DNA from 4 places in the Micromonospora sp. NPDC050795 genome. Region 3 is predicted to be linked to each of the others. Evidence: riboswitches for the same ligand, from Rfam matches in the RefSeq annotation. Region 3 holds a riboswitch; each other region holds the start of a gene.
What was found. A riboswitch is a leader RNA that binds a small molecule or an ion and turns the genes downstream of it on or off. The one in region 3 is predicted to bind cyclic di-AMP.

Region 1 (3,202 bases), on a different contig from region 3:
GGAGCTGGTGGTGCCCTCGACGGGCTTGGAGACCGCGACCGTGGAGGCCGCCGCCGGCCTGCTGGCCGAGGTGGAGGGCACGGTCGGGGTGATCACGCCGGTCCCCCGCCGGGACGAGGTCGCCGGTTGGCTGGGCGCGCTCGGCGCGCCCAGGTTGCAGGTGGTGACCAGCCTGGAGGCCAAGGGCATGGAGTACGACGGGGTGGTGCTGGTCGCCCCGAGCGAGATCCGGGCGGATCCGGGCGCCGGGGTGCGCACCCTGTACGTGGCGCTCTCCCGGGCCACCCAGCGGCTCACCACCATCGACCCGACCGGCTGACCTGTGCGGACTGCCGCCGGCGGAACGCCCTGCCCGTACACTTGCACACATAGCGATGTGAGCATACATTTGACCGGGTCCCGACCAGCGGCGGAAGGTGGTTCTCGTGGGCGCAGGTCATGACCACCACCATGGGTCCGTCGCCAATGCCGCGCACCAGCACCGAGGTCGACTCTGGGCGGCGTTCGGGTTGCTCGCCACCCTGATGGTGGTCGAAGCGGTGGTCGCACTGCACACCGGCTCGCTCGCCCTGCTCTCCGACGCCGGGCACATGTTCACCGACGTGCTCGGCATCGGGATGGCGCTCGCCGCCATCACGGCGACCCGGCGGGCCACCGGCGACCCGCAGCGCACCTTCGGGCTCTACCGGCTCGAGGTGCTCGCCGCGCTGGCCAACGCCGTCCTGCTCTCCGGCGTCGCGATCTACGTGGTGGTCGAGGCGATCCGCCGCTTCGGTGACCCGCATGAGGTCATCGCCGGTCCGATGCTCGTGGTGGCCGTGCTCGGCCTGCTCGCGAACATCGCCGCATTCGCGCTGCTGCGCGCCGGAGCCAAGGAGAGCATCAACCTCCAGGGCGCCTACCTGGAGGTGCTCGGTGACCTGCTCGGCTCGGTCGGCGTCATCGGCGCGGCGCTGCTGATCACCGTCACGGACTGGTGGTGGGCCGACCCTCTGGTCGCGGTCGCCATTGGCGTGTTCATCCTGCCGCGCACCTGGCGGCTGGCCCGCGCCGCCATCCGCATCCTGGTGCAGGCCGCCCCGGAGCACCTCCAGGTGACCGCCGTGCACGACCGGCTCGCCGCCGTCCCCGGTGTCGTCGAGGTGCACGACCTGCACGTCTGGACGCTCACCTCGGGCATGGAGGTGGCCTCCGCCCACCTGACCATGGCACCGGGCGCGGAGGTCGGCGCGGTGCTCACCGCAGCACGTACGGCCCTGCACGACGACTTCCGCATCGAACACGCGACCTTGCAGATCGAGCCCGGCGCGGCTTCTGGAGCCTGCGGCTCCATCGAATGGTGACCGGCTCGTCGATTTCCGTGGTGACGTACGCACCGTCCGTCACATTGGCTGCAGCGACCCCACCCGCACCGGTAGGCTCGGTCCCGGCCGTAACCAGGCGGCGCCTACCCGGCGCCGGTGGCGGTCGCCGCCTAATCGCCCAGCAGGGCGAACCGGGGAACCATGTTCCTGGGGTGTATCCGCGTCAGCGGTAGGGATCTTCCGTCCCGAACCCGTCAGCTAACCCGGTCGGCGGCTGACGGAAGGACATGCGCAGTGGCACCAGCACGACCACCCGCCGCCCGACTGGCGGCCCTGATCGTCGCGATGTTCGCCCTCGGCGTCGCGCTTCCGGCCGGCACCGCCTCGGCCGCACCCCCGACCGGTCTGCGGGCCGCCGCACCCGACTCCGACGAGGAGGGCGGCACCCCGGCGTTGCGGGCCCAGCTTGAGGCGGCCAGCAAGGGCTACCTGGACGCGAAGCGCGCCCTGGACACCTCAGTACAACGGCAGAAGCAGCTCGGCACCCAGTTGAAGACCATCGAGGTCGAGATCGACCAGCGCAACGGCAAGGTCGGCGAGATCGCCGAGGTCGCCTACCGCACCGGCCGGCTCGGTGCGGTGTCGGCGCTGCTCAACAGCAACACCCCGGAAGGCTTCATGGACCGGGCGGCCGCGCTGGACGCGGTGGCGGCCAACGAGGACCGGGTGCTGCGCGACCTGCTGGACACCAAGGACAAGGCCAACCGCACCCGGGTCGCCCTGGACGGCGAGATCAACGAACAGCGCAAGCAGGTCGCGGTGATGGCCAAGCGCAAGGAGCAGGCCGAACGGGCCCTGACCGTGGCCACCACGCCCAAGCCGCAGACCACCGCCGACGCCGGCTCCAACCGGGGCACCTCCAGCGCCAACGCGAAGGCCGCACCGCGCAACTCCGACGGCTCCTGGCCCTCCGAGTCGTGCAGCATCAACGACCCCACGCCGGCCAACGGCTGCATCACCCCGCGCACCCTGCACGCGCTCAACCAGGCCAAGGCCGCGGGATTCACCCGGTACGTCTCGTGCCACCGCCCCAGCGGCTCGGGTGAACACCCGAAGGGCCGGGCCTGCGACTTCGCGGCGCAGAAGAACGGCTTCGGCGGCAACGCCACCGGCGGCGACAAGACGTACGGCAACAACCTGGCCGCGTACTTCATCCGCAACGCGGACCGGCTCGCCGTGCTCTACGTGATCTGGTACAGGCAGATCTGGCTGCCCAGCAGCGGGTGGAAGTCGTACAGCGGGGCGCACGGCACCCCGTCGACCGACCACACCAACCACGTACACCTGTCGGTCTACTGATCCACGCGTCGTGATGCCTGTGAGCCACTGGAGGGCTCACAGGCATCACGTGCGTCCGGGGCCGGGCTACGTCACCGCGCGTACCCCTGATGTCGTCGCTCGTCGGACGACCCGGCAGTGGCCGGCGGGCAGCATCGCGGTATGCCTCGGATCCGACCCACCACCCGCAAGGCGCTGCTCACAGTGCACCTCGTCACCTCGCTCGGCTGGCTCGGCGCTGACCTGGTGCTGCTCACCCTCGGCGTCGCCGTGCAGCGGGGCGCCGACCCGGCGGTGGTCTATCCGGTCACGGCCCTGGTCGGCACAGTGTTGTTCGCGCCGCTGAGCGTCCTGGTCTGGCTGGTCGGAGTCGCCAGCTCGCTGCTCACCCCATGGGGCCTGCTGCGCCACCGCTGGGTGCTGGTCAAGCTCGTGCTCACCACGGTGATGGTCGGGCTGGTGCTGTTCCTGCTCACCCCGAATCTGCGTCACGCCGGAGCGGTCGGCGCCGCTCTGCCCGCCCGCGATCGCGCCGACCTGGTCATCGCGCCGGCGGTGTC
Region 2 (3,202 bases), on a different contig from region 3:
CCCCGCTCCCTGACCCGCCGACCCGTGGCCCGCCGTGGCCCGCTGGTCGGCGCGGCTTTCCATCGCACTGCTCTCTCTCCCCGAGGTGCCGACCATGGAGACCGTCGTCTTCTACCAGTTCGTGACCGAGGTGCCGCGGGCCGCCGCCATCTGGTCGACGCTGCTCCTGCTGACCCTGGGCCTGCTCACCGTGCTGGCCGCCCGCCCCGAACGGGCCCGGCTCACCGGCGACCCGCTCCCGGCCGGGCCCACCGCGCAGGAGGTGGCCGCCGCCGAGGCTGTCGACAGGCGCCGCTACGCCGAGGAAGTGGCCGTTGCCGCGGCCCGCGCGGCCACCACCGCCCAGCGGCGGCGTGCCGCCTGGCTGACCGCTCAGGAACAGCTGGAGCAGGCCTGGATCGCGTACGACGAGGCGGACGCCGCCGCGCGTCGCTTCGCCGGCGCGGGGGCACTGCCCACCCCGCAGACCCCGCACACCCCCGCCGAGTACGCCGCCCGGGAACGCTATCTGCACCGGGCGGCGATGGCGGCGTACTGGCGGGGTGGCCTGACCATGGCGCAGCTCGGCGACGTGTTCGGACACCGGCGCGGCTGGGATCCCCGGCGACACCCGGTCGAGCAGGAGGTGTTGATCAGCCGGGTGATCCGGGATGCGCGATCGACCGACTACCGGGTGGCCGCCGACCGTGAGCGGGTCGCCTGGCGCGACGCGGAGTTGGCCGCCGAGTCGGCCCGTGCCCTCGCCGAGGAGGCGTACGCGGCGGCGTCCCGGCTCCGCCCGACCCTGGTCCCCGCGCGCCGCACGGTCGCCGGGGCGTTGCGTCCCGCCGTCGTGGCACTGTGGCGCCCGGCCCGGGTGGGTTGAGCCCAATCCGTTATGTGAGGCCGGTCACCCAATCAAGAAATCGGACGTCCGACGCGATCGATGGGATTGTTCGCGCGATTCTGGCCGCGTTCTTTGCGGCCTGTCCGGTTGTCGCCCGTAGGCGTCGCCGTAACTGGTTGTCCCATCGAGTCACATCATCGGCATTACGCGCAGAAATTGTGGTGCCAATTGGGGTTTACGCAGGTGAACCTGGCTTGGCAGGGCGTTGAGACGCCAGTAGTGTCGTCCCGTCCGGTGCGGTAACCGATCGCAAGACGCGACGCCGCATCGACCCGCTTAATCGTGATCAACGAACCGGGGACCCACCAGTAAGTCCGGGGTGAATCCGCGAGCCACGGCCCGCGGTAGGGCGTCTTCCCGCCCGAATCCGTCAGCTAACCCGGTAGGCGGTGTCGGAAGGAGTCCCATCCTCGTGCAGCACCTTTCCACCCCTCGGTTGTTCCCTCGCCTCCACGGCGCGGCGGTGCACCCGCTCATTCGTCGCGTGACGGTGAGCTGACCCCCGGGTCATCGCCTTTCCCGCCCGGCCGATCCGGGCGTTCCCCTGAGCGGTTCACACCCGCGGACCACGGTCCGCGCGCTGGCGCCTGCCCGGATACCGGTCCGGCCCCGGTGTGCCGCTCACCCCCCGATCCGTGGAGGACCCCGTGAAGCACACCCTGCAGCGTCAGCTCCGTCGCCTCGCCACCGAGCGCCCGTACCAGATCGTCGCCGCCTCCGCCGCAGCCCTCGCGATCGCCACCACCACCGGCGCCCTGCTCACCACTGCCGACGACGCCCCGGCCGGCCAGCGCACCGCGACCACCGTCGCCGAGATGCGCAGCGACGTCGCCGCCTCCCGCAGTGAGGCCCGGGACGCGTCCCCCTCGGCCAGCGCCGCGCCGACCACGGCCGCCCCGGCCACCAGCGCCGCGTCGCCCGCCGCCAAGGCCAAGAGCAACCCCGACCTCACCCGTAAGCCCACGCCGCCGAAGCCGCCCGCGACGAAGGTCCTCGACTACGACTACGAGGCGCAGAACACCTACTACAACTGCGGCCCGGCGGCCACCCGGAACGCGCTCAGCGCCGCGGGCATCGACCGCACCCAGGAGGAGCTCGGTGCCGAACTGGGCACCACCGAGATGGGCACCAACTCGGCCGAGGACACCACCCGGGTGCTCAACGCCGAGGTGAAGGGCTCCCCGTACCGGACCCGGATGTTCCCCGGCGCGCCCAGCCCGGCCCAGATGGACCGCCTCCAGGCCGACGTGGTGAAGGCCGTCACCGACGGCCGGGGCGTGGTCGCCAACGTCGTCGGGGACGCCGTCGACACCGACGGCGGGTGGCACTCCTACGGCGGCGGGCACTACATCGCCGTGGTGGGCTACAAGGACAACGGTCGCACCGTTCGGATCGCCGACTCGGCGAACCCGGCCGACCCGTCGTACTGGATCACCACGATCGACCTGGCCAACTGGATCACCAGCCGGGGCTACTCCGCCTGACCCGGGCACCCTGACCGCCGCGGGCGCCGTCTCCCACAAGGGGCCGGCGCCCGCGGCGTCGTCGGCTGTGCGGTCAGTAGGTGATGAAGCCGTACAGCGCCTTGTGGTTCGACTTCGTCCCGACGACCGTGTGGTCGACTGCGGACGACTGCACGCTGCCTTTGACGAACAAATAGTCGATCTTGCTGGAGCCGCTGGTGGCCGCCGAACCGTACCCGGTCATGCCGTAGCCGCCAAGCGTGCCGGGGGCGATGCCGGTGCGGTTCGCGTCGATCCCCACCACGCGGATGGTGGACGCGTTCAGCAGCGCGGTCGCGTCCGCACCGAGGTGGATGCCACTGTCGGCGATACCCCGGTCGCCGTCGCCGGCGCAGGCGTTCTGCCGGTTCTCCTGCGGCAGGTGCATGGTCGCGGCGAACACACTCGCGCCGGTCGCCTTGATGGTGAACCGGGCCGCGATGGCGCTGGTCCGCTTCCACTTGTAGTAGTCGGTGCTGTCCGGGTCGCTGTTCGGCGGCTTGTAGAGCGTGCACCCGGCGCCGTTGGCGTACGCCGTGCCCGGCTTGAGCCAGCCCGCGCTCCAGTATTTCGAGATGTCGCCACTGGCGAGGTTGAGCGTCCGCTTGTTCCAGACGATGGCGTTGGTCTGCTTCTTCTTGAGGTCTCCGAGCGACGCCGAGCTGCACCGGTGCGTGCTTCCCCACGGCTCCGGGTCGTCCCACGCCACGATCGCCCCGTAGCTGCCCGCCGGGTAGCCGAACTTCGCCGACAGTTGGTCGGCGTACGCCTCGGCCTGGCCGGTGCCGCGCACCTGCTGCACGATCAGGATGTC
Region 3 (3,202 bases):
CAGCGTCGAGTACGCGGTGACGGTGCTCGGCACCCCGCTGGTGGTGGTGCTCGGTCACGACTCCTGCGGTGCGGTGCAGGCGGCCCGGGAGTCCGCCGCTACCGGCACCGCGCCGAGTGGGCATCTGCGCGCCGTGGTCGACGCCGTGCTGCCCAGCCTGCACCGGGCTGCGGCCGAGGGCGTGGACGACATCGACGGCATCGTCGACATCCACATCGCACAGACCGTCGAGACATTGCTCGGGCAGTCGCCCGTGCTGGCAGACGAGGTGGCGCGGGGGCGGTGCGCGGTGGTGGGCGTGTCGTACCGACTGGCAGCCGGAGCGGTCCGCCCGGTGGCCGCCGTGCCGGCCGGCTTCGCGACCCCGGCCGAATCGACCGACCCGGCCGCGCCTGCCACCGTCTGACGCGACGAGGGCCGCTCCGCGTCACGCGGAACGGCCCTCGACGGGGATCGTGCGGGTCAGAGCAACGACATGTGAACGTGGTCGGTGTGGTTCGACGGCCCGCTGTACGAACTCCAGCCGGTGGCCGGGAACCAGATCTGCCGGTTCCAGATCACGTAGTAGATGCCGAGCCGGTCGGCGTTACGGATGAGGAACGCGGCGACGTTGTTGCCGTACGTCCGGGTGTCGTTGTTGTGCCACGGGGAGAACCCGCTCTTCTGCAGCGACCAGTCGCAGGCGCGGCCCTTCGGGTGCTCCCACGGCCCGCCGGGGCGGTAGCAGCCGACGAACCGGTTGAAGCCGGCCGCCTTGACCTCCTTGTACGCGTGCAGCGTGCGCGGCGTGATGCAGCCGGAGGTGGTGGGGTCGTTCTCGCTGCACGACTGGGCCTTCCAGTCACCGTCGGCCGTGCGACCGGGGCCGATCTTCGCGACCTTGGAGGTGGCATCCACCAGGCCGCCGGTGAAACCCTTGCCGCCGACGAGGGAGAGCGCCTTGTCGGCCTCGCTCTTGCGCTTCGCCATCAGGGCGGTCTGCTTCTGCTGCTCGCGGACCTCGGTGTCGAGGGCCAGCTTGGCCTGCTCGGCGCGGGCCTTCACCTCGTTGACCTCGGAGAGCTTCTTCTCGTTCACCATGTTGATCTCGTCGAGCATCCCGGCGCGTTGGACGAACGAGTCGGGCGCTTCGCTTTCCAGCAGCATCGCGACCGCGCCGATCCGGCCGGTCCGGTACGCCTGGGCGGCGATCTGCCCGACCTGCGGGGCCAACGCGTCCAGGTCGGCCTTGGCCCGGTTGACCTCCGCCGCCAACTCGTTCTGCCGCTTCTTGGATTTGTCCAGCTTGGACTTCGCGGCGGAGTAGTCACGGTTGGCCTGCTCGATGACGTCGTTGAGCAGCTTGGGCTCGCCGTCCTCCTCGTGCCCGGACGGTGTGGGGTTCGTCGGGGCGGCGTGCGCCGGGAACGGCCCAGCGAACACAGTCAGTGCGGCGATCACGGCCACCACGGGTGTCAACCAGCGGCGTAGGGGTGCCGTCACAATGTTCCCTTCCGTCGACCGCCGACCGGGTTAGCTGACGGGTTCGGGACGGAAGTGGCCCCTACCGCTGATGCGGATTCACCCCAGGTACCTGGGTCCCCGGCTCGCCGGTTGGCGATTGGGCGGTGGCACCGCAGGCGCCGCTTCGCGCCTTCATCGGTAACCGGCAGCGAGGTTACCCGAGAGTCGACCGGCAGAGCTACGCCTGGATGCCGACTAAAAGCGTCATTTCGCCATAGCGTTGAGTGACCAGTGACGGGGTTCTCAGGGTGGATGCCCGATCTGGTCACGCTGAGGAGTGTCACCATGCCGTATCCGTGCTCCTGTTCGACTTCGGCCACCGGTCGGTGGCCTCGGGTGGGGGTGCGGTCCGCGTCCGGTCCGGTTCGTCGGAGCCGGCCGTTCGCGGTGAGCTGAGTGCGGCCAGTGCCTCGCTGCGGTCCGGTTGGGGCCGGGGCGCGGGAGCGTCGGTGGGCGCTGGGGCGTCGCTGCGCCCGGCGGCGGTGACCACTGCGGCCAGCCCGGTGGTCAGCGGCACGGCGGCGATCAGACCGAGGGTGGCGACCGCGCTGCGGACGATCTCCTGCGCGAGGAACTCACTGGTGAGGATCTGCCCGATCGGCCGCGAGTCGGCGGTGAGCAGGAGCAGCAGGGGCAGTGACGCGCCCGCGTACGCCAGCACGATGGTGTTGACAGTGGAGGCGATGTGCGCGCGGCCGACCCGGGTGGCGGCACGGTAGAGCTGCAACCGGGTCAGCCCGGGGTTGGCGTTCGCCAGTTCGGTGACGGTGGCCGCCTGGGTGACCGTCACGTCGTCGAGCACCCCGAGTGACCCGATGATGATTCCGGCGAGCAGCAGACCGTGCAGGTCCACGTCGCCCTGGAACATCGACAGGGTGGTGGCGTCCTCGCTGCCGAAGCCGGTGAGGTGGGTCGCGGCCGTGGCGATGGTGGCGAGCACGCCGGTCAGCACCAGGCTGCCCAGGGTGCCGAGCACCGCGACCGAGGTCTGTGCGGTGACCCCGTGGGTCAGATAGAGCACCACGAACATGATCAGGGCCGCGCCGACCACCGCCACCAGCAGCGGTGACCTGCCGGCGCTGATGCCCGGCAGCACGAAGGTGAGCAGGATGGCGAAGCTGGCGGCCAGCCCGGCGAGCGCGGCCAGACCTCGCCACCGACCGAACGCGACGATCGCGGCCGCGAAGATCACCGCCAGCCACACCATCGGGGTGCCGCGTTGGTGCTCGGCGATGTTCCAGTTGCTGGTGGCGGGATCGGTCGGGTCGGCCAACTCGACCAGGACGACCTTGTCGCCGACCTCGACCCGGGGTGCGCCGGGCCCGTCGGGCACCGGGGTCCGTACCTGCTGGCCGGCGTTCGGCCCGTCGTCCACCCGCACGTCGACAGTGCCGCACCGCCCATCGCCGACCCGCGGTGTGCCCTCGGGGACCGACGGCACCGGCGGGCACGGCTCGCTCACCACCCGGGTGACAGTGCCGGGGTGACGCGGCACGTCGGCACCACCATCGGTCTGGGGTGACCCGCCGCGCGGCCAGAGCAGCATCGCGGCCAGCACGGTGGCGACGAAGAGGGGTACCACAGTCAAGACGAGGATCCGTCGCACCCGAGGCGGGGCGGACGGAGCGGGGTGAGTGTGGTCGGCGGCCAAGGTGAGACTCCCAACGATCCGGTGCGGGATACGGGTCAGCGGGCCGGG
Region 4 (3,202 bases), on a different contig from region 3:
ATCTCGCTGGGTGACCAGCTCGCCGGCCGGCTGGAGGGCAAGAGCTCCCTGGGCCGGCTCGGGCTGCTCACGCACTCCACCGCCGGTTTCATCGACCCGGGCTTCTCCGGTCACGTGACGCTGGAACTCTCGAACGTGGCGAACCTGCCGATCACCCTCTGGCCGGGCATGAAGATCGGGCAGCTCTGCATCTTCCGGCTCTCCTCGCCGGCCGAGCACCCGTACGGCTCGGTGGTCTACGGCTCGCGCTACCAGGGCCAGCGGGGGCCGACACCCAGCCGCGCCTGGCAGCACTGGCGCACCTGGCCCACCCGCTAGGACCCAGAACGACGAGGGCCCGCCGCGAGGAGATCGCGACGGGCCCTGCGGTCACACTGGGTCAGCCTGGACGGCCGTAGCTGTGGATCGGTCCGTCGTCGACCTTCTTCATCTTGACCGGTTGACCGGCCTGCGAGGCGTGCACCACCCAGCCGCCGCCGACGTACATGCCGACGTGGTGGATGTCGCTGTAGTAGAAGACCAGGTCGCCGGGGCGCAGGTCACCCTTGCTGACGTTCTTGGTGACCCGGCTCTGCGCGGCGGCGTTGTGCGGGAGCGACACGCCGGCCTTCGCCCAGGCGGCCAGCATCAGCCCGGAGCAGTCGTACGAGTTCGGACCCTCGGCACCCCAGACGTAGGGCTTGCCGATCTGCGCGCAGGCGAACTTGACCGCGGTGCCCGCGCCGCCGCCGGGGTAGCTACCCGGGCAGGGTGCCGGGCGCAGCGGACCGCCGCCGCCGCTGCCGTACACCTTCAGGCGCAGCTTCTGCAGGCGGTCGATCTCGTCGTTGATCTGCTTCTTCTTCGCCGCCAGCTGAGCTTCCGTGCGGGCCAGCTGGGCCACCATCTCGTCCAGTGGCGCCTTCTGCGCGGCCAGTTGGTCGCGCAGGTCGGCCACCTGGCGTACGTCCTTCTGCTGGTTGTGCGCGAAGCGGTCGAGCATTTCGAGCTGGCCGACCACCTCGCTGGGCGACCGGCTGCCCAGCATCGCGTTGACGGTCGAGACGTTCTCACCCATGTAGGCGCGTACGGCAAGGGCGCTGACCTTGTCCATCGCGGCGTCGACCTGGCGCTCGAGCGGAGTGATCCGGCCGGCCAGGGCGTCTGCCTGCTTGCGCTTCGCGGCGAGATCGATGCGGGTGGCGTTGTGCCGTTCGATGATCGGTTCGAGCTTGTTCCAGTCGGCGTCGATCTGGCGCTCGATTTCCGCGACGGAGGGGTCGGCGTGGGCCGCCGTGGCACTACCGGTCAGAACGACGGCGACGCCGGCCAGCGCGGCGAGTGCGGTGGTGAAGCGGGACCAGCGTGGGCGCGGCACGATCGACGCCGGGCCGGCTGATGCCGACCGCTCGGACGACGGCCGCGGGGCATGGAGTGCCACCGGGGTTCCGTACTCCTTCTTCCTGACCGCCTACCGGGTTAGCTGACGGGTTCGGGCGGGAAGTCGGCGCCCTACCGCAGTGGCTGCGGATTCACCCCGAGGGACCTGGGTCCCCGGTTCGCTCGGAAACGACTCGGCGGTGTCGGTCCGTTACCGCCCGGGGTGGGCGGAGCTGCTGTCGGGCCGACAAATGACCAGAGTAGAGACGCCCGTTACCGATCCGCAACCCGTGCGGCCGTGACACTCCGTACGGATTGGACGAGGTCACCGACCGTGTGTGAAGAATTCTTTCCGTACACTTCGATAGATGGAAAGGTATTGACGCAAGCTCCCGGACGGCGCGATGGTGACCTGACCTCACTCCGCGAGAATCTAGGGGGTTCGATGCACCATTCAACCCTGTCGACCGGCTGGCGCGCACTGCTCGCCGCCACCGTGGTCGCCGCCGCGACCACGGTGCCACTCTCCGCCGGCCCGGCCGCCGCCGCGCCCACCACCGACCGCCAGCAGCAGTACACCGACGCGGCCACCGAGTACGGCGTACCGGCCGTCGTGCTGCTCGGCGTCTCCTACCTGGAGTCCCGCTGGGACACCAACGCCGGCACACCGAGCACCAGTGGCGGCTACGGCCCGATGCACCTCACCGACGTGCGGCACGTGGCCGCCCTACCCGGACGCGGTCACCACGACGCCGGTGCCGAGGACCCACGCGGCGACGATTCCCGGCCAGCCCGGGTGCCCGCGCCCCGCCCGGTCGAGGCGCCCGCCCCGTCCACCGCCGCGTTGCAGACCGTCGACGCCGCCGCCGCGCTGACCGGCGCCGCCCCCGAGGCACTGCGCACCGACGCGGGCCTCAACATCCGGGGTGGGGCCGCGCTGCTGGCCGCGTACCAGAGGGATCTGGGCGCGCCGGTCGGCGCGGACACCGACCCGGCGGCCTGGTACGGCGCGGTGGCCCGCTACTCGGGCGCGGACAGCGCCGACGCCGCGGCGGCCTTCGCCGACGAGGTCTTCACCACCATCGGCGCGGGCGAAGCCCGGGTGACCGACGACGGCCAACCGATCACCCTGCCGGCCCGGGCGGTGCGGCCCGAACGTTCCTGGCTGGACCGGCTGGGCCTGCGCCGGCTGGCCCGCCCGGACGGGGTGGAATGCCCCCGCACCATCTCCTGCGAGTGGATCCCGGCACCCTACGAGGCGTTCGGCGACGGGGACTACGGCAACCACGACCTCTCCGACCGACCCACGCGGCAGAAGATCGAGTACATCGTCATCCACGACACCGAGGCGAGTTGGGCCACCACCCTGCAACTCGTCCAGGACCCGACCTACGTGAGTTGGCACTACTCGCTGCGCTCGGTCGACGGGCACATCGCCCAGCACGTGAAGACGAAGGACGTCGGCTGGCACGCCGGCAACTGGTACGTCAACGCGAAGTCGATCGGGTTGGAACACGAGGGCTTCGCGGCGCAGGGCACCTGGTACACCGAGGCGATGTACCGGACCTCGGCGAAGCTGGTCCGGCACCTGGCGCTGCGGCTGGGCATCCCACTGGACCGCCAGCACATCATCGGCCACGACAACGTGCCCGGCACCATCCCCTCGACAGTGCGGGGGATGCACTGGGATCCGGGCCCCTACTGGGACTGGACCCACTACTTCGACCTGCTGCACGCCCCTCGACTGGACACCGGCACCCCGGCCACCGGGCTGGTCCGGATCGACCCGGACTACACCACCAACCAGCCGGCGTTCACCGGCTGCGTCACGGCGGGCGTGCCC

Region 1: linked by a shared signal. The riboswitch ahead of ACIBEF_RS05050 (coiled-coil domain-containing protein) and the one ahead of ACIBEF_RS17880 (coiled-coil domain-containing protein) in region 3 are both predicted to bind cyclic di-AMP.
Region 2: linked by a shared signal. The riboswitch ahead of ACIBEF_RS24260 (C39 family peptidase) and the one ahead of ACIBEF_RS17880 (coiled-coil domain-containing protein) in region 3 are both predicted to bind cyclic di-AMP.
Region 4: linked by a shared signal. The riboswitch ahead of ACIBEF_RS21480 (NlpC/P60 family protein) and the one ahead of ACIBEF_RS17880 (coiled-coil domain-containing protein) in region 3 are both predicted to bind cyclic di-AMP.

Annotation. Positions count from the first base shown of each region.
Region 1 covers NZ_JBITGE010000004.1:17,263-20,464, forward strand. Annotated here, with positions in the region: gene ACIBEF_RS05040 (HelD family protein) at 1-319, shown strand, start outside; gene ACIBEF_RS05045 (cation diffusion facilitator family transporter) at 426-1,343, shown strand; cyclic di-AMP (ydaO/yuaA leader) riboswitch at 1,462-1,593, shown strand; gene ACIBEF_RS05050 (coiled-coil domain-containing protein) at 1,599-2,663, shown strand; gene ACIBEF_RS05055 (hypothetical protein) at 2,805-3,202, shown strand, end outside.
Region 2 covers NZ_JBITGE010000030.1:60,687-63,888, forward strand. Annotated here, with positions in the region: gene ACIBEF_RS24255 (hypothetical protein) at 95-865, shown strand; cyclic di-AMP (ydaO/yuaA leader) riboswitch at 1,150-1,290, shown strand; gene ACIBEF_RS24260 (C39 family peptidase) at 1,522-2,370, shown strand; gene ACIBEF_RS24265 (hypothetical protein) at 2,444-3,202, opposite strand, start outside.
Region 3 covers NZ_JBITGE010000018.1:97,389-100,590, forward strand. Annotated here, with positions in the region: gene ACIBEF_RS17875 (carbonic anhydrase) at 1-406, shown strand, start outside; gene ACIBEF_RS17880 (coiled-coil domain-containing protein) at 463-1,482, opposite strand; cyclic di-AMP (ydaO/yuaA leader) riboswitch at 1,487-1,617, opposite strand; gene ACIBEF_RS17885 (YibE/F family protein) at 1,784-3,154, opposite strand.
Region 4 covers NZ_JBITGE010000024.1:95,475-98,676, reverse strand. Annotated here, with positions in the region: gene dcd (dCTP deaminase) at 1-318, shown strand, start outside; gene ACIBEF_RS21480 (NlpC/P60 family protein) at 380-1,420, opposite strand; cyclic di-AMP (ydaO/yuaA leader) riboswitch at 1,434-1,569, opposite strand; gene ACIBEF_RS21475 (N-acetylmuramoyl-L-alanine amidase) at 1,805-3,202, shown strand, end outside.